Regions from separate parts of the Anoxybacillus andreesenii genome, predicted to be linked through region 1. Evidence: predicted binding sites of a transcription regulator. Region 1 holds the regulator's gene; each other region holds the start of a gene.
The links. The regulator LexA, encoded in region 1, represses DNA repair genes until DNA is damaged. The targets are predictions, from matches to a motif close to CGAACATATGTTCG.
Positions count from the first base shown of each region.

Region 1 (9,882 bases):
TATCATTTGTCACCCTTGAAACGATACTTCCAGCCGGTGTTTTATCAAAATATTTCAAACCAAGAGATTGAACCTTTGTGAAAACATCCACCCTCATCGCCTGAATTATTTTTAATGCAATCTCCTGAAATTTCACTAACTGAATATAAGACACAATTACATTTATAATGTGAATACCTAGATAAGCCGTAGCAAGGGTAACGAGTGGACCAAAGACTAAATTCCCCGGTCTTAAATAATCATCAATAAATATTTTTACAAGGATGGGACCTAGAATATCCCCAATCGTTGCAATAAGCAGTAGCGCAAAGGCAAAAATAATAGTCTTAACATGTGGCTTCGTATATGAAAGGAGCCGAAGCAATACATGCAGCTGTTCCTTTCTTTCGGTCTTCGATGACTTTTTCATTAACCTTATCCCCCCTGCTCCACTAATTCCTCTAGCTGCTGCTGTAGGTACATGGCTTTGTACCAGCCATCCTGAGCCATTAACTGTTCATGTGTACCTCGTTCTGTAATGTTGCCCTTGTCTAAAACTAGGATTAAATTGGCATGTTGGATGGCGCTCAGACGATGGGCAGTGATGATCGTTGTTTTGCCTTCACGTTCTCTCTTAAGGGCGGTCAAAATCTCCTCCTCTGTCTTCGCATCGACAGCTGACAGCGAGTCATCAAGAATTAGCACTTCTGGGTCCATCAGCAACGCTCTAGCAATGGAGATTCTCTGTTTCTGTCCTCCGGATAAGGACACACCTCTTTCACCCACCATAGTGTCATAGCCATCAGTGAAACCCAATATATCCTCATGAATATGAGCGTTTCTTGCTGCTTCATAAATTTTCTCTTTTTCTATAAACGGCATGCCAAATGAAATATTTTCTCTAATGGTTGCTGAAAAAAGGAAGTGGTCCTGGGGCACATAGCCTATCGCTTCACGCAATCTGTCCATTCGATAGGTGTTAATAGGTTTTCCCCCAAATGAAATGACACCAGCATCTGTTTCAAACTCACGAATGAGCAATTTTAATAGAGAGGTCTTTCCAGCACCCGTCTTTCCAACAATCCCAAGAGTCTGACCCCTTTTTAAGTGAAAAAAGATGTCCGCTAGCACTGGGTCCTTCTCACCTGGATACGTGAAATGGTGAATCGCAAATTCCAAATCTCCACTTGGAACCTCATTCAATGCATTCTTCTTATCAATGATTTCCCCTTTTTCAGCTAAAAGATTTTTCACGCGATCATAGGAAGCCCTCCCCCGCTCTACGATGTTAAAGAGCCAGCCAAATGCCAGCATGGGCCAAATTAATAGTCCTAGATAGGTGGTAAAAGAAATTAACTGGCCAATGGTCATTTCATCATTCAAGACAAATTTCGCACCAAAGGTAATGGAAAGAAAAAAGGATACCCCGACGATGAGAGAAATGGTTGGATCAAAGAGGGAATCAATTTTGGCAACGGAGATATTTTTTTCGACGACATCCTCCGATTGCTTGCGGAAATCTTCAATATCCTCCTCTTGCTGTCCGAATGTCTTAATCACCTTAATGCCACTAATGCTTTCCTGAGTTTTATCATTTAACGATGAAAAAGCCTCCTGTGCCTTATGAAATCTACGGTGCAAAAGAGTCCCGTACCAGCTCGTTAAGATCGCCATCAATGGCATGGGGATGAGGCAAATCAGCGTTAGCTTCCAACTGATCGTCATCGCCATCGCAATGATGACAAATCCGCCAGTTGCAAGTGAATCCACTAAGGTTAATACACCCGAGCCCGCAGTTTGTTGGATGGCCGCCAGATCATTGGTCGCATGGGCCATCAGATCGCCAACTCTTTTTCGCTGATAGAAGGATTGGGGCATATTAGTAAAATGTTCATATAACTTATTTCTCAGTTGCCGGGCCAGCTTTACAGCAGAACCGAAGATCATGATCCGCCAAAAATAACGAAGGGTATACAGCAATAATCCAGTTCCTATGAGCACCCCGATCCATTTTCCTAAAGCAACGGCCGTCAAAGAACCGGTATCAATCTCGTCGACGACAAAGCCGATGACCTTTGGTGGCACTAATTGTAACAAGGCCACTAATAATAAGAGTAACGTACCGGTAATGTATGCTTTTTTCTCCTGTTTAAAAAACCAACCCAATTCTAAAAAAACTTTCATGCTGACATCCTCCAAACGTAAGCTAAAGACGAAGATAGTTTACCAAATATTTTAAAAATAAGGAAGATTTAATACTACCTTAGTAATAAAAACATTTTTTAAAGCAAATAAAAACCACCCAATCTAAGAGAGATTTAAGTGGTTTTAAATCAAGGCAATTATTTACCTTGCTGCTTATTCATGGCTGCCATCATTTGATTGATTTTCTTCTGCGATGGCTTTTGTCCCATCTGCATCATCATCACTTTAAGCATTTGTTCATTAATTGGTGGATTTTTCTTTAAATAGCTCATCATATATTTACGCGCTATGAAAAATCCGATTGCAACACCAGCAAGAAGTGCTACAACGATTAGTAAGTACCCCCACCATACCATATTTTTTCCTCCTTCATGTTGTCTATCATACAGTGTACTAGACCAAATGCTATTATACAATATTTGCTTCTAATTTTCTTATACAAATTTTCTTTCTTTGATAGGTTTAAGCCAACCATAACGTTGATTTCTTAAATCAATGGCAAGATAATTCTCTTTATTTTTTCGCAATATCTCAAAAAATCTTGTTTCTGCTTCATAGCTCCCCTGTGCTTTAAGGGTCAGATGTCGCTCGGACACCTCTAGTGTTGCTGAGCTTGTTCTCCCGTGATCAATTCCATATAAGCCCCCGCTCACATAGAATCCTTTCGTCATTTGAAGCTGCTGCTGAAGGTACTGATGTAGTCTTATACTTGGAATGGAGTTCGTTATATAGTATATCTGTTTCAACAGAATTGTTTGCAGTTCTCCTTCAGATTCATCATATTCCTGAAACAGTTGAAAGAACATTCCCTCTCGTCCAAAATAATGGGAGGCAAATTCATTATCAATTATGTAAATTTGATAGGTTCTCAAGCACACTCTCCCCCTTCATTCGCACTATTTCTTTTATTATAATGAAAATTCAGGCAAATGTTTGTCTTAAATAGTTAAAAACTTTCACTTTTTTTGTCGAATTTGAAAATTTTTCGCCGATTGAAGAGAAAAAGTGAGCAAAAAAAGACACTAGTAAAACTACTAGTGCCAATAAGAATTATTTTTCTAATATTGCCTTCACTCTTGCAACGACATTTTGAGGAGTAAAGCCGTATTCTTCGATAATTTTTTCTCCAGGGGCAGATGCTCCAAATTGGTCAATGGCTAGTACTTCTCCTTCGTCACCTACGTAGCGATGCCAGCCTAAAGAAGCGCCCATTTCTATACCTAAACGTTTTTTCACGCTTCTTGGGATCACACTTTCTTTGTATTCCTTCGATTGTTGTTCAAATCTTGCCCATGACGGCATGCTCACAACAGAAGCATGAATCCCTTCATTTTCAAGCAGCTTTTGTGCTTCGACAGCTAGTGAAACCTCGGATCCTGATGCAAGCAGAAGGACATCTGGTGTCGCATTAGAAGCAGGTGAAACGACATAGGCACCCTTTCCAACTCCCTCGTAAGCATTTTGGGCAGTTTCTTTAAGGGTTGGGAGGTTTTGTCGTGTGAGAACAAGAGCCGTTGGACGATCTTTAGATTCCAGCGCATGCTTCCAAGCAGCTGCTGTTTCATTCGCATCCCCTGGACGAATAACATCAAGATTTGGCATTGCTCTAAGACTAGCCAATTGTTCAATTGGTTCATGTGTTGGTCCGTCTTCCCCTACAGCAATACTGTCATGTGTGAATACATAAGTAACTGGAAGCTTCATCAATGCAGCAAGACGAATAGCAGGGCGCAAGTAGTCAGAGAAAACAAAGAAGGTTCCACCGAATACTTTTAGCCCACCATGAAGCGCCATTCCATTAAGTGCAGCGCCCATCGCGAATTCACGTACACCAAACCAAATATTTCTTCCATCATAGGAATCAGATGTGAGATCGCCTACTCCTTTGATCGTTGTCTTGTTTGAGCCCGCTAAATCCGCAGAACCACCAATAAAGTATGGCAGGTTCTTGGCAATCCCATTTAAAGCTTCACCTGATGAAGCTCGGCTTGCCAGACTCTTTCCTTCTTCATAGACAGGAACATCCTTGTCCCAGCCTTCAACAAGCTCTCCCTTGATTGCAGCTTCTAGCTGGGCGCCCAATGCAGGATATTCGTTCTTATAGGATTCAAAAAGGTCATTCCACTCTTTTTCTTTCTTTACTCCATTTTCAAGTACGTACTTCTTGAACTGCTCATACACTTCAGCAGGAACGTGGAAATCCTCTTCAAAGGTCCATTTATATGCTTCCTTCGTTAGCTTTAATTCATCGGCACCAAGTGGAGCCCCGTGAACATCGGACTTTCCTGATTTATTTGGTGAACCATAGCCAATGACCGTTCTAACCTCGATCATAGTCGGGTGTGTTTCATCACTTTTTGCTTCTTCAATAGCTTTGGCAATTTCTTCTAAATTATTTCCATCTTCTACTCGTAAATACTGCCAACCATAGGATTGGAAACGTTTTGCAACACTTTCAGAGAAGGAGCGATCTAAATCCCCGTCCAATGATATATCATTTGAATCATATAAGACGATTAATCTTCCCAGCTTAAGATGACCAGCAAGTGAAGCTGCTTCAGCGGAAACTCCTTCCATTAAGTCGCCATCACCACAAATACTATATGTATAATGGTCAACGATTTCGTATTGATCCTTATTGTATACAGAGGCTAAATGTCGTTCTGCCATCGCCATCCCTACGGCCATGGCAATACCTTGACCTAGTGGACCAGTCGTAGCATCCACACCAGGTGTATGTCCGTATTCAGGATGTCCGGGAGTTTTGCTTCCCCATTGACGAAATTCCTTAAGGTCATTCATCGTGACATCATAGCCAGATAGATGTAACAGACTGTATAAAAGCATGGACCCGTGTCCAGCTGAAAGGACAAAACGGTCACGATTAAACCACTGCGGGTTTTGTGGATTATGGTTCATATACCTCGTCCAAAGTGTATAGGCCATCGGCGCCGCTCCCATTGGCATGCCCGGATGTCCAGAGTTTGCCCTTTCAATGGCATCAATTGATAATGTTCTGATCGTGTTGATCGATAATGTATCTACTTGTCCAAACATAGTTATCAATCCTTCCTAATATTTTTACGAAATCGTGTCCGAAAAAAACGCTCTACCTATTAAATATATATGGGTCCTATTTTTTTCACAACAGGTTATCCCAATATTCTCGGAAAAAAGTGCCGATTTGTACTTATTTTGCCACTAGAGGATGATGATATGTGCTAGATTTATGTTCCACTCGCAAAAAGATGTACAAAAAAGGAATACAATCAAAGTGTATTCCTTTTTAATGAAGTTTTTTTCGATTCTTATATTGTTTTAGTTTCTCAGGAGTGACGTCTTTGCCATTAGGATCAACAATTGTAACTCCTTCTAAGGTATTCAGCATCGAGGAGCGAAAAGTTTCAAGGTATTCTTTACGAAGAAGTGTTTGTTCTCTTGCTTCTTCCTCTGTTAATCGTGATTGCTTTGCTTTTCTTGCTAGCTCATTAATTCTTGCTAATTTCTGTTTTGACAGCATTCTATAAACCCCTCTCTTTCGCAAGAATGATCTTACTAAAAACCAAACTCGATTTCAAGGGAGAAGAGCTCATCATTTAGGATCATCGGTTTTGTCCAAGAATTCTTGATACCTACGATGGACCGTTGCTTTTGAGATAGGAAAACCAAGCCCCCGTAGTGTGGCAGCAATTTCTTCAAAGGTTAAATTGTTATTTCTGAGCCGAACAATCTCCTCAATAGGCAGTTCTACCCTTTCCCTTCCGCTGCTGGAGTTCAAATTCTTGAGATTATTTTGGGGCTGATACCCAGCTTGAACAGCCCTTTTCATTCCTCTTTTTATTTTGATATTATGTAATTTTCGCTGATACTCTTCGACAATTCCTACGATTTGAAGCACCATAGAATCTGATTCCGAAATCTGAAGCTCTCCATTATGGGTGATCGAATAGAGAGTCACATTTTCTTTTCTTATACAATGAAGCAAAGCGATCTTTGTATTTCCTCGACCTAATCTAGTTTCATCCTGAATCAGTACAGCATCAATTGATGGATCTTTAATTAATGACAAAACCTCTAAAATTCCATCCCGTTCCAAATCATAGCCACTCGCCTGCTCTTTAACGACCTTCACGACATCAAAATGATATTGACGCGCCAAAGCTAGTAATTCTTCCTCTTGTCTAAGAAGTGATGTTTCTTGCGTGTCCTTCTTTGTGCTGACACGGCAATAAATAACTGCCTTACTCATTATTCTCTCCTCTTGCAACGAGTAAATCGTCCTTTTTAACAGGGATAATGAGCGATTGACCGATGATAATATTCTCATCAACTTGATTTATTTTCTTGACCCAATTAATAAATTCCTTAGAGGACATATTATGATCATACAGCTGTGCCAGCCCCCATAAGGAGTCTCCTTCTTCCACTGTTATTGATAGATATTCATCATTTATCGGTGTTTGAGATTTCTCTGATAGAACAAATGCAAGGAAAAAACTCAAACCAATTAATAAAATTGCAAAGGAATATTGACTCCAAATCTTCTTCATTAAAACCACCTCAATTAAGAATATATGTTCGATTTATCCTAATTATAGATCGAACATATATTCTTAGTCAACAAAAATTCGAACTTATGTTTGTATCAGTTGGAAATACATGCTATAATTGAAACAAGAAATAGAAGACGAGGGGGGAAAGTATGGTGAAGCTATCAAAAAGGCAACAGGATATTCTCGAATTTATCAAAGATGAAGTAAAGCTTAAAGGCTACCCACCATCCGTTAGAGAGATAGGAGAGGCGGTAGGTTTAGCTTCAAGCTCTACAGTACATGGTCATTTAGCAAGACTGGAGAGTAAAGGTTTGATTCGAAGGGATCCTACGAAGCCACGTGCGATTGAAATTCTTGATCTTGATGAGGAATCAAGTATTCCAAAGAGCAAGGTGGTCAATGTTCCTGTTGTGGGGAAGGTAACGGCTGGTTTACCAATTACCGCGATCGAGAATGTGGAGGAGTATTTTCCTCTCCCAGAGCGATTGGCCCCAGCGGATGAAAATGTTTTCATGCTGGAAATTATGGGAGAAAGTATGATTGAAGCAGGGATCCTTGATGGAGATTACGTTATTGTTAGACAGCAGCAGGCTGCAAGTAATGGAGATATCGTGGTAGCAATGACGGAGGAAGATGAGGCAACAGTAAAGCGATTTTTCAAGGAAAAAGACTATATTCGCCTGCAGCCCGAGAACTCCACTATGGAACCGATTATTTTGAAGAATGTATCGATTCTCGGAAAAGTGATCGGGGTTTATAGACATATTCATTAATCAAGGCTGTTTTCGCACGGATTGTGGTTCTGGAATGTCCTTAACACCGGCCATTCCGTTTCCAACTAAGTGTGCGATACGCATAGATTGAGCAGCACTTTTCTCAGTTGTTTCTTGAGATCGACTGCATCAACCATCGTTTTTTCCAATTATTTGTTGTTCAAAAGCAACAATGTTTGAGAAAAGAGCCTTAATCAAAACCTTTCAAAGCAGGGACTTCCCTGCTTTTTTGTATGTTCTAATCGTATTGAGGAAAGCTATACCCAAAAGCTAAAGGATGGGTAAAATGGGTATTATACTAATGAATTTTTTAACTAGTCTTCTTGCTTCATCCCTTGTTATGAAACATAATTTGGATTGGCATAGAAAGATCATTATGGTCTTTATTCCTCTATTCTTTGTCTTTTCCCTGCTCCAAGCAGAATATATAGTCCGGCGGATGTCAACATATAAGAAAAGCGAAACGCAATAAAGGGACAGTGATGAACACTGTCCCTTTATTGCGTCTAGTACATCGTCATATACTGTTCTCTCTCCCAAGGATGAACTTGGGTACGGAACATATCCCATTCAATCTCCTTCGCTTCAAGGAAATGCTCCAAAATATGATCGCCAAGGGCAGCGGTCATGACTTCATCTGCCTGGAGTAGATCGAGAGCTTGAGCGAGTGTTGACGGGAGATCAACAATTCCTTCTTCAAGGCGTTCGGCTCTTGTCATCGCATAAATATTGCGGTTTACTGGTTCTGGCGGAGTTAAATTGTTCTTGATACCGTCTAAACCAGCTTCCAAAATCACCGCCATTGCCAGGTACGGATTGGCAGATGGGTCTACACTACGTACCTCTACACGTGTGCTTAAACCACGCGATGCTGGAATACGAACTAGTGGTGAGCGGTTTTGGGCAGACCATGCCACATAGCAAGGTGCTTCATAACCAGGGACTAAGCGTTTATATGAATTCACGGTCGGGTTGGTTACTGCCGTGAAATTCGGTGCATGCTTGATGACACCTGCGATAAACTGGCGAGCCGTATCACTAAGCTCTAAGTTCCCTCTCGGATCAAAGAATGCATTTTCCCCATTTTTGAATAGAGAAACGTTACAGTGCATCCCAGAACCTGCTACGCCAAATAATGGCTTTGGCATAAAGGTCGCATGTAAACCATGCTTACGAGCAATCGTTTTAACAACAAGTTTGAACGTTTGGATTTCGTCACAAGCGGTAACGGCATTTTCGTATTTAAAATCGATCTCATGCTGACCTGGAGCTACTTCATGATGAGAAGCTTCAATTTCAAAGCCCATTTCTTCAAGCTCCAATACAATGTCACGGCGACAGTTCTCCCCTAAATCTGTTGGAGCAAGATCAAAATAGCCACCGGCATCATTCAATTCAAGGGTCGGTTCCCCTTTTTCATCAAGCTTAAATAGGAAGAATTCTGGCTCTGGCCCAAGATTGAAATCGGTAAAGCCCAGCTCCTCCATCTCTTTAAGGACACGCTTAAGATTGTTGCGCGGATCCCCTGCAAACGGAGTACCGTCCGCATTATAAATATCACAAATCAGACGAGCTACCTTCCCTTTTTCGGCAGTCCAAGGGAAAATGACCCATGTGTCTAAGTCGGGATATAGGTACATATCAGACTCTTCAATTCTTACAAACCCTTCAATTGACGAACCATCAAACATCATCTTATTTCCTAGCGCTTTTTCAAGCTGGCTAATCGGAATTTCAACATTCTTAATGGTTCCTAAAATGTCGGTAAATTGCAGTCGGATAAACTTTACATTTTGCTCCACTGCCATTTTTTTAATATCATCTTTTGAATACTTAGACATGCCACGCGCCTCCCTAGTTGTTAGCCCTAAAAAATCGATTCATTTTGACTTGCTTTAAAGATGACTGGTTGAACCGTCCTGCTTGCATGAACTCTGTCCTTAATAGCTTCCTTAGTTCATCATCAGACAATTCGCGCCTGATTGGTTTCTCCCCTATCTCTTCTGAAATCGGTTCGTTTTTCTTCGATGCAAAAAGACGTTTAATTCCTGCAAGATTCACACCTTGGTCCATCAAGTCTTTGATTTCAAGCAGTTGGTCAATATCGTTAAGGGAAAACATTCTTCGATTCCCTTCTGTCCGGGCTGGAGAAATCAATTGATGCTCTTCATAATAACGAATTTGTCTTGCGGTTAAATCAGTTAGCTGCATGACAATACCGATTGGAAAGAGAGGCATCGTTCGACGAATTTCACTTCCGCTCATTTGATTTTAACTCCACCTTTCGAACATGGTTTTATTATAAAGAGTGTTAGGTTTCCTGTCAAGCAGATGTTAGGTTTCCTTACATCATTTTTATTCAAGCTGTAAAA
Region 1 is NZ_JAUSTU010000004.1:225,558-235,439, forward strand. Features, by position in the region: gene J2S07_RS06340 (ABC transporter ATP-binding protein) at 1-409, opposite strand, end outside; gene J2S07_RS06345 (ABC transporter transmembrane domain-containing protein) at 415-2,163, opposite strand; gene J2S07_RS06350 (YneF family protein) at 2,322-2,540, opposite strand; gene sirA (sporulation inhibitor of replication protein SirA) at 2,619-3,062, opposite strand; gene tkt (transketolase) at 3,235-5,241, opposite strand; gene J2S07_RS06365 (DUF896 domain-containing protein) at 5,471-5,704, opposite strand; gene J2S07_RS06370 (YneB family resolvase-like protein) at 5,777-6,433, opposite strand; gene yneA (cell division suppressor protein YneA) at 6,426-6,734, opposite strand; gene lexA (transcriptional repressor LexA) at 6,887-7,510, shown strand; gene glnA (type I glutamate--ammonia ligase) at 8,017-9,351, opposite strand; gene J2S07_RS06390 (MerR family transcriptional regulator) at 9,365-9,775, opposite strand; gene J2S07_RS06395 (methionine gamma-lyase family protein) at 9,866-9,882, opposite strand, start outside.

Region 2 (9,882 bases), on a different contig from region 1:
AGAATCAACAACGAAGCCGGAGATGTTCAGTTTTATGTAGGAACCTTTAGTGATTTATCAAAAACTTAGAAATGTAAAAGAAGTAGGGCTGTCTCTTAGTGAGGCAGTCTTTTTTTCGTTGCAACGAAAGAAGACTTTCGTTTAGTAAGGAAAATTATGGATAAGATGGTGAGGAATATATTGATAAGGAGTGTTTGATTATGTCAGGACCTAGTTTGAAAAAAGTAGATGCCCATTCATCGATTCATGAGGCTGCCTTAAATGAAGCCAAGGAATTGAGAGAGCTTTATCGACATTGCCTGAAAAAGGAGAGACAGGAAAAAGCGCTTCAAGTGGCGGAAATCACGATTGAGCATTGGGAAACGAGAACATTAAAGCATGCAGAAGCAGAAGAGGAAGGCTTATACAAGGAAATGATGGAGGAAAATCCAGATTTAACAGAGGTTGTCGTGCAATTGACACGGGACCATAATTTAATGCGAAATGTGGTCGGACAAATGAAGGAATATATGATGCAAAAAAGGGTGGGAGAGGAATTTATTCGCTTCATGGATGCCCTTATTGTGATCGATGAAATCCATAATGAGGACGAAATGAATAAATTATTGGCTTCTGACAAATAATAACGCAGGAAATTGTAGGAAAGGGAGGATAAAAGTTGGGAGAGCTGCCACTCTATGAAGAAGAATCACTTAGGTTTCGTGCACCAAGGCTATATGACCGAATGATGGAAGCCTTTTCGAATTATAATTTGCATCCCTATGATGCCGAAGCGACGATCACTCAAAAAGAAGAAGGAATGGACCTTTCTATTAGGCTTGGAGGTAGCTTGATCGACTTAGCCACTATACATATTAGCCCCAAGCAGGCTGAAGAACCCGATGAAGAGGTAATCTCCTTTTTTGAGACGGCAGCAGAGGAGTGCAAAAATCTCTTAATCAAAAACTATTTTAACATGATTAAGCTCTAGAAAGGACTGATAGAGTTGTTTTCCTTTGAAAAAGAATCGATGCTTGTCGAAGATAGAGAGGATTTACTGGCAGTACTTCAAATGAGATTCGGCAGGGTTTCAGGTGAACTGATCCAGAAGATTTATGGGATTTCAGATGGCGATACACTACAACGGTTGATCCTTGCTGCCGCTAATGCCCATTCCTTCGAGGTTTTTCTTGAAGAACTAGAGATGGGGCAAGCTTCATTTCGATTGGTGGGGGAGGATTTTAATCCGCTTCGTAATCAAGCTATAGGGTGGGATGCCTAAATGGAGCAAAGAAAAAACAAGCTAATTCACGTACTCAAACATTTAAAACGAGGCGAGCGCATCAATGATGGCTGGACCGAGGAAAGTCCACGACCTCGTAATTCTGAGGATATTTATAGACGGCGCTGGCAGTATGACAAAATTGTCCGCTCGACCCATGGGGTGAACTGTACCGGTTCCTGTAGCTGGAGAATCCATGTGAAGGACGGCATTATTGCTTATGAAACACAGCAAACGGATTATCCATCGACAGGCGAGGATTTTCCTGACTATGAGCCGCGTGGTTGTCCACGTGGGGCAAGCTTCTCCTGGTATACGTATAGCCCAACACGAGTCAAGCACCCATATATTCGTGGCGATCTGTATGAGCTATGGAAAAATGAGCTGAAAGTGGCAAACAATCCAGTCGAAGCATGGGAAAATATTGTCACCAACCCTGAGAAACGAGCGAAGTATGTATCAGCACGAGGCAAGGGTGGTTTTGTTCGTGGAAGCTGGAGTGATCTTTGTCAATTAATTGCAGCCTCCTCCATCTATACGATCAAAAAATATGGGCCCGATCGAATTGTTGGCTTTAGTCCGATCCCAGCGATGTCCATGGTTAGCTATGCTGGGGGCTCCCGCTTTCTTTCTTTAATCGGCGGTACGATTTTAAGCTTTTATGATTGGTATGCTGATCTTCCACCTGCCTCGCCTCAAGTCTGGGGGGATCAAACAGATGTGCCAGAGAGCGGCGATTGGTATAACACGAAATATTTCATTATTTGGGGGACGAATATCCCGCAAACAAGGACCCCTGATGCTCACTTTATGGTTGAATCTCGCTATAACGGGACGAAGGTTGTCGGAGTAAGTCCTGATTATGCGGAGTATGAGAAATTTGCCGATATTTGGCTTCCTGCAAAAGCAGGTACGGACGGGGCACTGGCGATGGCGATGACCCATGTGATCCTCAAAGAATTCTATGTGGACCAGCAAACACCATATTTCGTCTCCTATGCCAAGCAATATACGGATCTTCCGTTTCTAGTCATTCTAGATGAGCATGAAGGACGGTACCGCTCTGGTCGTTTCCTAAGAGCTTCGGACATTGATGGAAACGAAGAGCTAGGGGAGTGGAAGACGGTCGTTTGGGATGAAATGGAGAATAAGATGGTCATCCCAATCGGCAGTCAAGGCTTCCGCTGGGATAGCGGCAACAAATGGAATCTCGATCTGCAGGACGTGAATGGCAATGATATCAATCCTCTCCTTAGTTTTATCGATCAATCGGATGAGGTTGTTCAAGTGGATTTCCCTTATTTTGCTGATGAAAAAAGCGGTCCGACAACAAGGGGAGTTCCGGTTAAAAAAATTCACGACCAATCAGGTGTGGAGCTAACAGTTACGACGGTTTATGACCTGATGCTTGCCCATACAGGTGTAGGTCGTGGCCTTGAGGGCGACTATCCAACGGATTACAACGATGCGAACAAACCATATACTCCTGCTTGGCAGGAAAGCATTACAGGGGTCAACCCGGCACATGTCATCCAGGTAGCTCGTGAGTTTGCTGATAATGCCGCCCGCACAAATGGCAAATCGATGATTGCGATGGGTGGTGGGACGAATCATTGGTTCCACAGTGACCAAATCTATCGTTCGATCTTAAACCTTGTATTATTAACGGGCTCCCAAGGGGTCAACGGTGGAGGCTGGGCCCATTATGTCGGTCAGGAAAAAGTCCGTCCGATTGAGGGCTTCTCACAAATTGCTTTTGCGAATGATTGGGTGAAGGCTCCACGCTTCATGAATGGTACTTCCTTTTTCTACTTTGCAACCGAGCAGTTCCGCTATGAGTATCAAGCAGATGAGGAAAAGGACGGATGGAGCAGCAAATACCGCAATATGCACCCAGCTGATTTCAATGCGATGTCCGCACGTCTCGGCTGGCTGCCAAGCTTTCCACAATGGACGCAGAACTCTCTTGATGTGATGAAGGATGCGAGGGAGCGTCATAAGGAGGATGACGGGGCGATTATTCAGGATATCGCCAAGCAAATTTCGGATGGGAAAATTAGTTATGCGATGGAATATCCAAATGACCCGCACAATTTTCCCCGGATTTTCTTCAACTGGCGTTCCAATCTCTTAGGGGATAGTGGAAAAGGGCATGAGTATTTTGTCAAGCATTTGATTGGCTCGACCGATTCCGTTCTGACCGATACGGAACATTCATGGCAGCCTGAAAGTATTCATGTGGATGCAAAGCCGCCTGAGGGTAAGACCGATCTATTTGTGGCCATGGATTTTCGGATGACAAGCTCAGGGCTTTTTTCCGATATTCTGCTTCCCGCTGCAACCTGGTATGAGAAATTTGATATTAGTACAACGGATCTGCATCCATTTATTCACCCTTTTAATGCAGCGATTTCACCACCATGGGAGACAAAAAGTGACTGGGATGCGTTTCGAGAAATTGCCAGGGAATTCTCTAATTTAGCGAAGGATCACCTTCCTGCTTGTGAGGATATTGTCATGTCGCCGCTCGCCCATGACACGATTAATGAAATCGCCCAGCCATTTGGAAAGGTGAAGGACTGGCGCAAGGGCGAGGTGGAGGCTGTTCCAGGAAAAACGATGTCAAACCTGAACATTGTCAAAAGAGATTATCCAAACGTGTTTGATATGTGGTCTACGGTCGGACCGAATATTCGCGGGGGATACGGAACCAAAGGGGTCAAGGTAGATGGCGAAAAGGCTTACCAGCAGCTTCTCAAGCGCCTTGGCGTTTCCAAGCGTGAAGGAGTCGGAAAGGGCCATCCAGACCTTTATTCTGACAAGCAGGCGATCAATGCGATCCTCCTTATGTCTGGTGCGTCGAATGGGAAGCGGGCTGTTGAAGGTTGGAAGTCGATGGAGGCAAAGACCGGAAAAAGCTTAGAGCATTTAGCGAAAGAACGTGAAGAGGAAGATTTCACCTTGGATGCGTTAACGGTTCAGCCACGGCAGACGATTTCTACACCAGTATGGAGCGGATTGGAAAAGGATAATCGACGCTACTCGCCTTTTACTGTTAATAAGGAATATAACATTCCATGGCATACCCTGACTGGAAGGCAAAGCTTCTATCTCGATCATGAGATCATGCTAGATTACGGTGAAGGACTCCCTATCTACTTACCGCCAATCAACAAGGGACCATTTTTAAAGGGCGAGAATGAAGTGGAGAACAAAGGGAAGTCGATCACGCTTCGGTATATGACCCCCCATCAAAAATGGGGCATTCATACGATGTTCACGGATACCAATAATATGGTTCAGCTGTTCAGAGGCTGGCAGGTCGTCTGGCTCAATGAAGAGGATGCCGCTTCGATTGGGATTAAGGATAATGACTGGATTGAGATCTATAACCGTAATGGTGCAGTCGCAGCAAGAGCCGTGCTTACGTACCGGATGCCACGCGGGGCGGTGTACATGCATCACGCTCAAGATAGAACGATGGGGGTTCCCGGAAATACAATCAACAAGGTCCGTGGGGGAACCCATAATAGTGTGACGAGAATTTATCCGAAGGCAACCCATATGATCGGGGGCTACTCTCAGCTAAGCTACGGGTTTAATTATTACGGACCGACTGGGAGCCAAAGGGATACGCTCGCTATTATCCGTCCCCTAAAGGAGGTTGATTGGCTTGAAAGTTAAGGCACAAGTAGCGATGGTCATGCATCTCGATAAATGCATCGGCTGTCACACCTGTTCTGTTACCTGTAAAAACACGTGGACAAACCGGCCAGGGATGGAGTATGTCTGGTATAACAATGTCGAAACAAGGCCGGGACCAGGCTACCCGAAGGAATGGGAGAATACCGATCGTTTCAAGGGAGGCTGGACGCTCCGAAATGGTCGCTTGCACTTAAGAGCAGGTGGGCCGGTCGCAAAATTAGCCAATATCTTCTTTAATCCGAATATGGCAACACTTGATGATTTTTATGAGCCATGGACATATGATTTTGAGCATCTTCACAAAAGCCCGAAAAAGGAAAATTTACCTGTAGCACGCCCTATCTCGATGATTACAGGCAAGTACATGGACAAGCCGGAATGGGGACCAAACTGGGACGATGACCTGGCTGGTGGCAGTGAGGTTGTCCCAATGGACCCAAATGTGCAGAAGCTACAGGAGCATATCGCAATGGAATATGAGAAGACGTTCATGATGTATTTGCCACGCATCTGCGAGCATTGCTTAAATCCTTCCTGCGTTGCCTCCTGTCCTTCAGGAGCCCTCTATAAAAGGGATGAGGATGGAATCGTGTTGGTCGATCAGGATGCCTGTCGGGGCTGGCGCTTCTGCATGAATGGTTGCCCCTACCATAAGGTGTACTACAATTGGAATACGCATAAGGCTGAAAAATGTAATTTCTGCTATCCGCGAACAGAAGCAGGCCTTCCGACTGTGTGCTCGGAGACCTGTGTGGGCCGCATTCGCTACATTGGGGTTGTTCTCTATGATGCGGATCGCGTGAAGGATGCTGCATCTGTCCAGGATCCGAAGGAATTATACGAGTCCCAGCTATCTGTATTTTTAGATCCGAATGATCCGCATGTGATTGAGGAAGCAAAAAAATCAGGAATTAATGATAGCTGGATCAAAAGCGCACAGGAATCACCCATTTATAAAATGGCGATGCAATGGAAAATTGCTTTGCCACTTCACCCAGAATATCGTACACTGCCAATGGTCTGGTATGTGCCACCGCTTAGCCCGATCATGAATCATATTACGAATGAAGCGGAGCTTAGTGCAGATGGTTTTATTCCGGCAGTTGATCAAATGCGCATCCCAATGGAATACCTTGCCTCACTTTTAGCAGCGGATGATGTATCCGTTATACGTCGCGTCCTCTTAAAAATGGTTGCCATGCGTGTTCATATGCGTGCCAAAACCGTCGGGGGTGTCGATGAAGTGAGAAAAAGCAAGCTGATCGCTGAAGCGGATACATCGGTTGAAGAGCTTGAGGATATGGCTCGTTTGCTTGGGGTTGCGAAATACAATGAGCGCTTCGTCATCCCAACAGGTAGAAGAGAAATGGATGATAACCTGCAGTATCGCTATGGTGCGTGCAGCATCGAGGATATCGCTCCCCCAGAAGGCATGGTAACTTATCCATATGGAAGAAGTGAGAACGGATGAAAATCGAAAAAGCAGAATTGCTCATGCTGATGGCTCGCTTTTTGGAATATCCAGATGAGGATTTTATTAGAGGGCTGGCTGATTTTGAGACGGAGGTTCAAGAACATCTTTCTTCACGGAAGCTTGCCAAGGAGTTTGTGAAACGCTGTCAACCGTTGATGGCGCTGGATTGGAAGGATTTGCAGGAGCTCTATGTTGATACCTTTGACTATAAAGAAAAAACAGGACTTTATCTTACGGCGCAGGAGCTTGGCGACAGCCGCAGAAGAGGTATGGCTCTCATCCAGCTGCAGAAGCTGATTGAGGATTTAGGCTTTGAGCGTGTTTCGGATGAATTAGCCGACTATATTCCAATGCTGTTGGAGCTCTTGGCTGTGGCTGATGAGGGGGAGCAGACAAAGCTTTTGGAGCGGCGCCTGTCTTATGCTCTTCACCGGATTGTTGGTCATCTTTCTCGAGATAATCCATACCATGCTCTGTTGGAGATGCTGACTCTTTATGTATTCGAGGCTCCTAGCAGGGAAGAAATTAAGCTCGTAGAAAGCGCCTGGGAGGATGCAGATCTCGATCCATTGCCATATCCGATGTTTTATCAGTAGGTTTGTGTGGTAGTTGATAGTTATTTTGATGGACAGGTGACTGAACAGTTGGAGAGAAAGCGAAATCAGTCTCCAAGGAGCCTTATTAGCGCCCGAACAAGCGTGTGGGAATCGGAATCGGTCGTCAAAGGGCCTTATTGGAGGCCGAATAAGCGTGAGGAAAGCGAAATCGGTCTCCAAGGGGCCTTATTGGCGCCCGAACAAGCTTGTGGAAGGCAGAATCGGTCGCCAATCCCTATGAAATGTATAAATTTACTAGTCGTTTCTTCATTAGAGCATTAAAAACCATTTTCTGTGAGGGGGTTAGCTATGAGTGGTCTTTTTTGGTGGGCGGTTTATCCGTACATTTGCGGCACAATTTTAATTATCGCCTCTTTTTACCGCTTTGTATTTCGCGGGAAAAGCTGGCACGCACCATCAACCGAAATTTTTGAAAAAAAATGGTTAAGGGTAGGATCAACGCTTTTTCACTGGGGGATTATTTTTGCCCTGGTCGGTCATATTATGGGCGTATTAATTCCGCTTGAATTTTATGAAGCAATAGGTGTTACCGAGGGGGTCTATCATTTCTTTGCCATTGCGGGTGGCGGTGTCGCCGGATTAATGGTGGTCATCGGCTTAATTGTGCTGATTATTCGGAAAGCAACAAATCCAAGAGTCAATGCTCATGCGGGGTTTAGTGATTATTTTACCGTTGTCCTTTTATTGATCATTGCCGGATTAGGAACCTATATGACGCTTATTTACAATACAACGTATGTTGCTTATGAGTATCGACTAACAATCGGGCCCTGGTTTCGAAGTTTATTCACTTTTCAGCCCCAATATGAACTGATGACAACAGTACCGTTCATCTTTCAGCTTCATATTGTTATTTCTTTTCTGTTATTTGCATCTATTCCATTCACACAGCTTATTCATATGTTCAGTTTTCCGGCTCGCTATCCAGCGCGTGCCCCCCAGCAGTATCGGGCGCGGAATGGGTATAAAAATAACTAGTCGAGATTGTCAAATCACCTTTCATTATCGGGAGGTGATTTTCATTTTCCACAAACACCCATTGAAAATGAACGTATATTCGCTTAAAATAAGGAATAAACTAGAACAAATGTTCCTATCGAGGGTGAAAAGAATGGTCGACTACAGCAAACTACCGCAAAATAAAATTTTATGTGTAGACATGAAGAGCTTTTACGCAAGTTGTTCGGCTGTTATGGAAGGCCTTGATCCGCTTGAATGCTATCTTGCTGTGGTTGGAGCGAAGGAAAGACAGGGGAGCGTCGTTCTCGCTGCCTCTCCGAAATTAAAGAAGGAATTTGGTGTGAAGACAGGCTCCCGGCGATTTGAAATTCCAGAGGATCCACGTATACACATTGTCGAACCGAAAATGAGGACCTATATGCGTGTTTCTCTAGAAATAACCCGCGTCTTTCATCGCTATGTTCCGAAGGAAGCGATTCATACGTACAGCGTCGATGAAAGCTTTATTCAAGTGGATGGGGCTTTAAATCTATGGGGAGATGCCCGCACGATTGCTCACAAAATTCGTGATGATATTGATAGAGAGTTTCAGCTCCCATGTGCGATCGGGATTGGTCCGAATATGCTGCTTGCGAAGCTTTGTATGGATTTGGATGCAAAAAAACAGGGGATTTCAGAATGGACCTATGAAGATGTTCCAAGCAGGCTTTGGCCGGTAACGCCCTTAAGAGAAATGTGGGGGATTGGAAGAAGGGTCGAAAAGACACTGAATAGCATGGGAATTTTTACAGTGGGACAGCTCGCCCATCATGATTTAGAAAGCTTAGAGAAAAAGTTCGGAGTCATGGGTAATCAGCTTTTTTATCATGCATGGGGGGTGGATTTGTCGAAAGTCGGTGCTCCTATTATGGAGGGGCAAGTCAGCTTTGGAAAAAGTCAAATTCTACTTCGTGACTACAAGGACGTGGAGGAAATTAAAGCGGTTGTGCTGGAAATGTGTGAGGAGGTGGCAAGGCGTGCAAGGCTTGGGCGCAAGGGTGGTCGAACAATTAGCTTCGGCGTTGGCTACAGCAAGGATGAATTCGGCGGCGGTTTTTATCGTTCACGCACGATTGACGAGCCGACAAATGTGACGATGGAGCTGTATCGTGTCTGTCTCGAGCTGTTTGAAGAGCATTACGAAGGCAAGACGGTGAGAAAAATTATGATTTCCTTAGGTAATATTGTCGATGACAACGAATACCAGCTGAATCTTTTTGATCTAAATGGTTGGAAAAAACGGGAGCTAGGCTATGTCGTAGACCGTATACGGGGTCGTTACGGACCTGGTGCATTATTAAGAGCGGTGTCCTACACGAATGCAGGTACAGCGAGAGAGCGGGCAAAGCTTGTAGGTGGGCATAAAATGTAAGGATATTACAATAAAAACAAACGTAACAAAAACAGCCTAAGGAGATGACGGTGATGATCCGTGACCGTGGAAAAATGAAATGGACCTCTATGATGCTGCCTGAGCATGTAAAACTTTTACGGGATTGGGCGAAGGAGGATGAATATGAAAAAGCAAGAGAAATCGACGAGCAATACTTAGAGGTGATGAATGAAACGATTTCTGAAGCAATGGAATTTGGTAAAGACTTGATGATTACTCATTATCACAATCGAAAGTACGAGCTAGTCATCGGAAACATTCACTACTGGGATGACTTGAACGGGAAATTGCATGTGGTAGACCAATTCGGAGAAGTACATCGAATTTCTCTTTCCTCTATTTCCGATGTGAGGCTAATGGATGAGTAAATTGTGTTACAATTGTCGTGGAATGGAGGGAATGCATCATGGAAATAAACATTACCGCTACAGCC
Region 2 is NZ_JAUSTU010000027.1:17,169-27,050, reverse strand. Features, by position in the region: gene J2S07_RS18595 (nitrate/nitrite transporter) at 1-69, shown strand, start outside; gene J2S07_RS18590 (hemerythrin domain-containing protein) at 201-623, shown strand; gene J2S07_RS18585 (hypothetical protein) at 659-970, shown strand; gene J2S07_RS18580 (hypothetical protein) at 986-1,261, shown strand; gene J2S07_RS18575 (nitrate reductase subunit alpha) at 1,262-4,945, shown strand; gene narH (nitrate reductase subunit beta) at 4,935-6,437, shown strand; gene narJ (nitrate reductase molybdenum cofactor assembly chaperone) at 6,434-7,036, shown strand; gene J2S07_RS18560 (hypothetical protein) at 7,043-7,318, shown strand; gene narI (respiratory nitrate reductase subunit gamma) at 7,346-8,035, shown strand; gene J2S07_RS18550 (Y-family DNA polymerase) at 8,169-9,428, shown strand; gene J2S07_RS18545 (YolD-like family protein) at 9,482-9,817, shown strand; gene J2S07_RS18540 (iron-sulfur cluster biosynthesis family protein) at 9,856-9,882, shown strand, end outside.
Region 2: J2S07_RS18550 (Y-family DNA polymerase) is a predicted target of LexA. The motif match lies at 8,104-8,117, and genes of this name have one in related genera.

Region 3 (9,882 bases), on a different contig from region 1:
CCGCCTCTTTCAACAACAAATCCATTCTCCATGAATATCACCTCGTTGGCGACCTCGCGAGCAAAGCGCATTTCATGGGTGACAACGACCATCGTCATGCCTTCAGCTGCTAAGTCCTTCATCACCTTGAGGACCTCGCCCACTAGCTCGGGGTCCAGGGCAGATGTCGGTTCGTCAAATAGCATCACATTCGGCTCCATCGCTAAAGCTCTGGCAATTCCGACCCGCTGTTGCTGACCACCGGAAAGCTGAAACGGATAGAAATCCTTCTTATCCCCGAGTCCCACCTTTCCCAGCAAGGCTTCTGCTTTTTTTCGCACCTCATCCTTGTTTTCTTTTTTGACTGTAATAGGTCCTTCCATGACATTCTCCAAAGCGGTCATATGGGGAAAAAGGTTATAGCCTTGAAAAACCATCCCTGTTTCTCTACGAAAAGCGGCTATTTCCTTCTTTCCAATCCGCCTCGAAAAATCCAAGGTCTGATCACCGATAGAAATGACACCTTTGGTCGGCTCCTCCAGAACATTCAAGCATCTTAGTAAAGTCGTCTTCCCAGAACCTGATGGACCAATGACGACCACGACATTTCCTTTATCCACTTGAAGATTGATTCCTTTTAGAACGTCTAACTGATCAAAGCTTTTATGAAGATTATGAATGGAAATCATTCTAGAAACTCCTCTATTTATTTTGCCGTATATCGATCAAGTCGCGCTTCAATTCTTCCTTGTCCCATCGAAAGAATAAAGCAAATCATCCAGTATAATAAGGCCGCTTCACTATACAAAAGCAAAAATTCATAGTTTGTTGAGGCAATTTCCTGGGCCCGTCTAAACATTTCAGTTACGAGAATAAGAGCTGCTAAGGAGGTATCTTTTACCAAGCTAATGAATGTGTTGGACAAGGGTGGGACCGATACGCGTGCCGCCTGGGGTAAAATAATTCTTCGCATCGCCTGGCCGTAAGACATTCCGATCGAATAGGCCGCTTCCCACTGCCCCTTAGGGATCGATAAAATAGCCGCGCGGATAATTTCTGACGCATAGGCCCCGACATTTAAGGAGAAGCCAATGATAGCAGATGGGTATGGGTCGATAGTGATGCCAATCGTCGGCAAGCCATAAAAAATGATAAAAAGCTGAACCAATAAAGGGGTGCCACGTATGGCAGAAACATAAATTCTTGCAATGATTTGAAAAAGCTTGATGTTAGATAATCTGGCTAGTGCTGTTACAACGGCAAGGAAAATTCCCAATAAAAACGTAATCAAGGTTAATGGAATGGTATAAAAAACAGCCCCCTCCAAAAGTGGCAGGAGGGAACTTTTTGCAATTTCGATCAGTTGATCCCATCTTTCGGGGGTAGGCATGACATTATTTAAGTACATCTTCACCAAACCATTTCTCAGAGATTTTGAGGTAAGTCCCGTCGTCAATCATATCCTTAAGTGCCTGATTGACTTCCTTTACCAAGGTGTCACTACCCTTGCGAAACACAAGGCCACTATGAGAAGCATCCTCATGGGTAGCAACCATCTTAATCGGGGCATTTGGCTTTTGCTTCAAATAATCGAGAACAGTTAAATTGTCGTTTATTGTCACATCCACACGGCCGGAGGTTAACAGTTCAATCGCCTGATTAAAGCCTTCGACACTAACGAGATCAGCTCCGTACTCCTTTGCCATCTCACCGTAATTACTTGTCAAAGATTGCGCTGCTTTCAATCCTTCGATCTCCTCGAAGCTAGTAATGTCTTTGTTATTCTTCGGGACAACTAGAACAGCGGAAGATGTAATATAAGGGTCTGAGAAATCATATTTTTTCTGCCGATCCTCCCGTATGCCCACCTCGTTTGCAATCATGTCAAACCGTTTCGCATCAAGCCCAGCAAATAGGGCATCCCACTGTGTTTCCAAAAATTCAGCGTCCACCCCTAACCGTTTTGCTACTTCTCGGGCAATTTCTACATCAAACCCTGTTAAGTCACCTTTATCATCATGGAAGGTGAAGGGAGGGTAGGTGCCTTCCGTACCAATCAATAGCTTCCCTTTGGACTTAATTTCTGCTAATACATCCTTCGACTCAGCACCGTCTCCAGTCTCTTTTGTTTCATTATTTTTAGTACCGCAACTCGCAAGCAAAAGAACCATACAAAGTATGATGCCGATAAATAGTCGTCTCTTCTTCAATGCGTATCCTCCTTTAACCAGGTCTTATCCAAAAATTGTTGTCACTATCATTATTTGTCTCTATTTGTTTTTTATAACCTTTTTTCTCGTGATACAATAAGGAAATCTAGTATGAAGGTTTGGTGTGGTCAGGATGTCAGTTCAAGAAATTCCAACGATTATTTATGGAATCATCCTAGTTTTTGGAGGCTTGATAATCGGTTTAATTAAGATAAGAAAAGAGGAGTATAAGGCCGCATACGGGGGATTTGGACATTTCATCGGGGCATTGGCAAGCTTTGGATTGGCATATGTCGTAGCATTGGAGGATAGCAGCAAGGGGATAGCTATTATGATCTACTATCCCATCTTTTCACTCATAGGAATTTTAATTGGGAGAAAGTTAGGTCAAAGGAAAGACGTGAAAAAGAGAGCCTGAAAAAATTCTTGGCTCTCCTCTTTAGCTTAGAATGCTCCTGAACCGCCGCCCCCGCCGCCAACTCCGCCTCCAGTCGATGAAGATGATGAGCTGCTTGTGGTTGACTGGCTTGTTTTGTAGGCTGAGTGAAAATGGGTCGATGCATACGGACCGATAAGAAGCATCGTCTGCATGTTCAGAGCATCTCCATGATTGTGTACATGTTCCAAAGGATGCTTGAAGGACTGAACAAATTCTTTGTTCTTCTCGATGATCCCCTCATCCTTCATGCCAATGCCATAAATAAACCCTCGCATCTGTTCGTCATTGGTGAGATCTTCCCATTCCTTCAGGGACAGCTTCGGTAGCCCCTTCTCCAAAAATCGCCATTCCTTAACGATCATCCATCCATCCCATGATTTCGTTATATAGGATGCGGCAAGAACGAAATAAGTAACAGCTAGAATAAGTGCTGCGGTAAACCATCCAAACAAATCATAAATAGGGAATAGGAACAGAAATGGAAACAATAGTAAGCCGGCAATCAAAAGGAACAGGCGGGTTCCTGCATTTTGATCATACAGCTTCTTCCCCTTTATTTCTTGACGTATGGCTTGCTGCCATTTTAAGGTTTGAGTCTGGAATTTTTCATGATTCTTTTTCTTCATCATATAGGTTCTGAGATTATCAAATGTAAATTCGTCCCCCGTACCGATTTCATTGAAGAGGAAATCCACTAATACTTGTTCATGCTTCAACAACCCACCACTACGTTTGACAAGCTGAAAACGGTTGTCCTCCATTTTGACAACATAGCCTCTCCTAACTAAATCAAGAAGTGCTGCTGACATCGCCTCACCGGGTTGATAGGAGGTCCCTTTGATAAATAGAATGGTAGCGGGGAGGCTAAGCTTCTCATCAGGGATGAAGAAAGCCTGTTGGATGGCTTGCTCAACGCCTAATTTTTTCATTCGTTCTCTTATGATCATCTGGATAATGGTAATCAGTAATAGGGCAGAAAATATCGGTATGATGAACAGTGCGATTTTAGAGAGCTTCTCTCTCATTTTCATGTCCGCAACTGCTTGTTCATAGAGCTTTTTCTTCGCTCCCAATATCTCTTCCTTCATCATTTTATCTGCTGTTATAGTTGCCCCTGGAAAAAGGGCAGCATTGTAGGCGACGCGAATATCGCCATTTTCACCAGAGGGAACCTCGCCGAGCTGGAACAGGACCGAGCCATCTGCTAACATCTCTTCCTTGTCAAAGGCCGTATCATATCCAAAAGCAATGACATCTTTTGTCTCTTTTGGCGGATGGATGATAATATTCATTTTGTCATAACTGGATTCATTTCGGTCATCAAAGAAAGGCCAATAAAATTCAGCTACATCTGCATATACGTCGACTCCGTTTTTAATGGTATAGGCAATCTCAACCGTAATGGTTTCTTCCTTGCCCTTGCGGTGGATTTTGTATAGATCTTCCTCTTTCTCAACCCGCAGCGACTTTCCGTTCTCAGTCGCCTTTAGCTTCATGATTTTCGTTCCATTCTTCGGAACAATTTCTCTAGTGATTCCATTAAATTTTCCGTCAAATGCATAGGTGTGTTTTTCCGTTACCGCTACATCCCCATTCTCCTGTAAGTAGGCATCGATTTGGACACCGGTAATGGAATAATCAACTGCATAACTGACGCTTGGAAAAAAGAATGGGACCACAATAGCACCTATGAAAAGCACTAGGAAAGCTTTCAACCTCCATCTCATCACGAACACCTCCATCTTTTTATTAATACGTAGGATACGAATATAAAGTTTCATTGATATTTCAGCCTTATATGTGTACGTGAATAGGGGCAATTATTAAAATTGCCCTTCCTTAGTTTCGGTACGAAAACTCTCGTGAACGTACACGTATAAGGCGATATTAAAAGCAACAATTAAATATAACAAAGCTTTACATAAAAAAACGAATATTCGTTCGCATATTATTGGTTAGTTTTTGGATGTTTGTGGTAGAATGGGAATATGAATTTTACGGGGAGAAGGTGGAGTATAAGTGAAGGATCAATTTGAGTTAGTCTCCAAATATTCACCACAAGGGGATCAGCCAGAAGCGATTCGTCAGCTTGTTGAAGGAATCCGTGAAGGAAAGAAGCATCAAACCTTGCTAGGCGCAACAGGAACGGGAAAAACCTTCACGATTTCTAATGTAATTAAGGAAATCAACAAGCCGACATTGGTCATTGCCCATAACAAAACCCTTGCTGGGCAACTATACAGTGAATTCAAAGAGTTCTTTCCGAATAATGCTGTTGAATATTTTGTCAGCTATTACGATTATTATCAGCCAGAGGCCTATGTGCCATCGACAGATACCTTCATCGAAAAGGATGCCAGCATTAATGATGAAATTGACAAGCTTCGTCACTCTGCTACTTCGTCCTTATTTGAACGGAAGGATGTTATCATCATCGCCAGCGTATCCTGCATCTACGGTCTCGGTTCTCCAGAGGAATACCGGGAGCTCGTCCTCTCCTTAAGAACGGGGATGGAAATTGAACGGAATCAGCTCTTGCATCGATTGGTTGATATCCAATATGAACGGAATGACATCAACTTTCAGCGCGGAACCTTCCGTGTGCGCGGGGATGTCGTTGAGATTTTTCCAGCCTCAAAGGATGAGCATTGTTTGAGAGTTGAATTTTTCGGGGATGAAATTGACCGCATTCGCGAAGTCGATGCGCTAACAGGGGAAATTATCGGTGAGCGTGAGCATGTCGCCATTTTTCCAGCTTCTCACTTCGTTACTCGGGAAGAAAAGATGCGTGTCGCCATTGAGAATATTGAACAGGAGCTGGAGGAGAGGCTGAAGGAGTTAAGGGAGAATGACAAGCTCCTTGAAGCCCAGCGGCTTGAGCAAAGAACCCGATACGATTTGGAAATGATGAGAGAAATGGGCTTTTGCTCAGGGATTGAAAACTATTCTAGGCATTTGACATTAAGGCCACCAGGTTCTACACCATACACACTTTTGGACTATTTTCCGAAGGATTTTCTCATGGTCATTGATGAATCCCATGTGACCCTGCCACAGGTGCGAGGTATGTATAACGGGGACCAAGCCAGAAAGCAGGTCCTTGTTGATCATGGCTTCCGTCTCCCGTCGGCCATGGATAACCGTCCGCTGAAATTTGATGAATTTGAGGATCATATTAACCAGATCATTTATGTTTCAGCGACTCCAGGTCCCTATGAAATCGAGCATACTCCGAAGATGGTGGAGCAAATTATCCGTCCAACCGGACTCTTGGATCCAATTATTGATGTTCGGCCGATTGAGGGACAAATTGATGATTTAATCGGAGAAATTCAGGAGCGAGTAAAGCGCAATGAGCGCGTGCTTGTCACGACCTTAACGAAAAAAATGTCAGAGGATTTAACCGATTACTTAAAAGAGATTGGCATCAAGGTGCAGTATTTGCATTCCGAGGTTAAAACGCTCGAACGAATTGAAATTATTCGAGAGCTACGACTTGGAAAATATGATGTTCTTGTTGGAATCAACCTTTTACGAGAAGGCTTGGATATTCCTGAGGTTTCCTTAGTGACGATTCTGGATGCCGATAAGGAAGGCTTCCTCCGTTCTGAACGTTCGCTGATCCAGACGATCGGTCGGGCGGCTCGTAACGCCAATGGCCATGTCATCATGTATGCGAATCGGATCACGAATTCGATGGAGCTTGCCATTAATGAAACGAAGCGTCGTCGTGAAATTCAAGAGGAATATAACCGAAAGCATGGCATCACACCGATGACGATCCAAAAGGATATTCGTGATGCCATCCGTGCAACGATTGCGGCGGAGGAAACAGAAGAGTACACAGCAACCCAGAAGCTTGGAAAGCTAAACAAGAAGGAAAGAGAAAAAGTGATTTCCGATATGGAAAAGGAAATGAAGGAAGCAGCAAAAGCCCTCAACTTCGAAAGAGCGGCTGAATTGCGTGATCTCATTTTAGAGTTGAAGGCGGAAGGATGACGAAGCAATGGCAATGGAGAAATTAATTGTAAAAGGGGCTCGGGCACACAATTTAAAAAATCTGGATGTCACTATTCCAAGAGATAAGCTTGTTGTGCTGACAGGACTTTCTGGTTCAGGGAAGTCCTCTTTGGCCTTTGATACCATTTATGCAGAGGGACAACGTCGCTATGTCGAATCCTTATCTGCCTATGCAAGACAATTTTTAGGACAAATGGACAAGCCGGATGTCGATTCGATTGAAGGATTGTCTCCGGCGATTTCAATTGATCAGAAAACAACGAGCCGAAATCCTCGATCTACCGTTGGTACGGTAACGGAAATCTATGATTATTTGCGTCTCTTGTTTGCCCGAATTGGACGGCCAACCTGTCCAAATCATGGTATCGAGATTACCTCACAAACGATTGAGCAAATGGTCGATCGAATTCTGGAATATCCGGAAAGAACAAAGCTTCAAGTGCTTGCCCCCATTGTTTCTGGGAAAAAGGGAGCCCATGTTAAAACCCTTGAGGACATTAAGAAACAGGGCTTTGTTCGCGTTCGTATTGATGGAGAGATGTTCGACCTTGGCGATGAGGTCGAGCTTGATAAGAACAAAAAGCACTCCATTGAAGTAGTCGTCGATCGGATTGTCATTAAAGAGGGGATTAGTGCGCGCTTGTCTGATTCACTGGAAACAGCCTTAAAGCTAGGAGAAGGCCGAGTCATCATTGATGTAATTGGACAAGAGGAGCTATTATTTAGTGAACTTCACGCTTGTCCGATTTGTGGTTTTTCGATCGGGGCATTGGAGCCAAGAATGTTCTCCTTTAATAGTCCGTTCGGAGCTTGTCCTGATTGCGATGGACTTGGCTCGAAGCTTGAGGTGGATGTGGATTTGGTAATCCCAAATCGTGAATTGTCTTTAAAAGAAGGGGCAATCGCTGCTTGGGAACCGACCAGCTCCCAATATTATCCACAGCTGCTTGAGGCCGTATGCAACCACTACGGCATCGACATGAATATTCCGTTCGGAGAGCTTCCGAAGGAGCAGGCGGATAAAATCCTATATGGCTCTGGGGAAGAAAAACTCTTTTTCCATTATGAAAATGATTTCGGACAGGTACGTGAAAACTGGATTCAATTTGAAGGGGTCATTCCGAATGTGGAACGGCGCTATAAAGACACAAGCTCTGATTATATTCGAGAGCAAATGGAAAAGTACATGGCCGAACAGCCTTGTCCAACCTGTAAGGGAGAACGCCTGAAAAAAGAGAGCTTAGCAGTCCTGATTGATGGGGAGAATATCGGGTTTATCACCTCCCTATCGATTCGGGAAGCATTTGACAAAATCGATGGCATCACACTAACGGATAAAGAAAAGCAAATTGCCAATGTTATTTTCCGCGAAATTCGGGAGCGGTTAGGATTTCTTGTTAATGTTGGCTTAGATTATTTAACCCTCAATCGTGCAGCCGGTACACTATCCGGCGGGGAAGCCCAAAGGATTAGGCTTGCGACTCAAATCGGGTCACGCCTAACGGGAGTTCTTTATATTTTGGATGAGCCTTCAATCGGCTTGCACCAACGGGATAATGATCGCTTGATTGATACGCTCAAGAGTATGCGTGATATCGGGAATACGCTGCTAGTCGTTGAGCATGATGAGGACACGATGCTCGCAGCCGATTACTTAATCGACGTCGGACCAGGAGCAGGTGTCCACGGTGGGGAAATTGTTTCTGCCGGGACCCCAGAAGAAGTGATGAATGATCCGAAATCGCTCACAGGACAATACCTGTCAGGGAAAAAGTTTATTCCACTTCCAAACGAACGCCGTAAGTCCGACGGGCGCTTTATCGAAATTAAGGGCGCCAAGGAAAACAACTTAAAAAATATTAATGTCAAATTTCCGCTCGGTATGTTTATTGCGGTAACTGGAGTATCAGGCTCTGGAAAGAGTACGCTTGTCAACGAAATTTTACACAAGGCCCTAGCTCAGCAGCTGAATCGTGCCAAAACAAGACCTGGACAGCATAAGGAAATCAAGGGGCTTGAGCATCTCGATAAGGTCATTGATATTGACCAATCGCCAATTGGTCGGACCCCGCGCTCCAATCCTGCCACCTATACAGGGGTGTTTGATGATATTCGCGATGTTTTTTCAGCAACTAATGAGGCAAAGGTTCGTGGCTACAAAAAGGGTCGCTTCAGCTTCAATGTGAAGGGCGGCCGTTGCGAGGCATGTCGCGGGGATGGAATCATCAAAATCGAAATGCACTTCCTCCCAGATGTGTATGTCCCATGTGAGGTCTGCCATGGAAAGCGCTATAATCGGGAGACGCTAGAGGTCAAATATAAAGGCAAGAGCATTTCAGAAATATTGGATATGACGGTGGAGGATGCTCTCCAATTTTTCGAAAACATTCCAAAAATCCATCGCAAGATGCAGACATTATATGATGTAGGGCTAGGCTACATTACCTTAGGGCAACCGGCAACCACCCTATCTGGTGGAGAGGCTCAGCGCGTCAAGCTTGCTTCCGAGCTTCATCGTCGTTCGACGGGTCGCTCGCTCTACATCCTTGATGAGCCGACAACAGGTCTGCATGTGGATGATATTTCAAGATTGCTAGTGGTGCTCCAGCGTCTTGTTGAAAATGGCGATACCGTCCTCGTTATTGAGCATAATTTAGATGTGATTAAGACGGCCGATTATTTGGTCGATTTAGGACCAGAGGGAGGCGACAAAGGAGGAACGATTATCGGAACCGGAACTCCTGAAAAGATCGCCGAAATCCCAGAATCGCACACAGGCCGATATTTAAAGCCCATTCTTGAACGAGATCGCCAAAGAATGAAGGAACTCATTCAAGAAAAAGAAGCAACAGTTAAGGCACTTTTCTAAGACATGTGCTGTTGAAAATGAAAGTCAGAATTTGAATTATTTGAAATTTAGTGATTGAAACGGAGAAAAGTGCTGGTCATTTTATGCGTGAAACTAAGCCCAGTGTGAAACGGAATGACCGGCATTAGGGTCATTCCAAAACCACATCCCGTACCAACCAAACTTAATTAAAAGGAAACCCGCCAAAACGGCGGGTTTCTTCTGCATTTATGGGGAAAAGAGGAGCGCTATAGAGCTAATATTTGCGAAAAAATAATATATTTGCGGCAATTTGAATATATTTGCGAAACATCAAAATTTGAAACCTTCGTCTCTGAAAAACGTAAAAATAGAAAAGGAGTTGAGGAAAATGGATACAAATAAAG
Region 3 is NZ_JAUSTU010000019.1:2,456-12,337, forward strand. Features, by position in the region: gene J2S07_RS16545 (amino acid ABC transporter ATP-binding protein) at 1-668, opposite strand, end outside; gene J2S07_RS16550 (amino acid ABC transporter permease) at 686-1,387, opposite strand; gene J2S07_RS16555 (amino acid ABC transporter substrate-binding protein) at 1,374-2,189, opposite strand; gene J2S07_RS16560 (hypothetical protein) at 2,323-2,607, shown strand; gene J2S07_RS16565 (DUF2207 domain-containing protein) at 2,634-4,355, opposite strand; gene uvrB (excinuclease ABC subunit UvrB) at 4,648-6,627, shown strand; gene uvrA (excinuclease ABC subunit UvrA) at 6,635-9,517, shown strand; gene J2S07_RS16580 (magnetosome magnetite crystal formation protein family) at 9,867-9,882, shown strand, end outside.
Region 3: uvrB (excinuclease ABC subunit UvrB) is a predicted target of LexA. The motif match lies at 4,559-4,572, and genes of this name have one in related genera.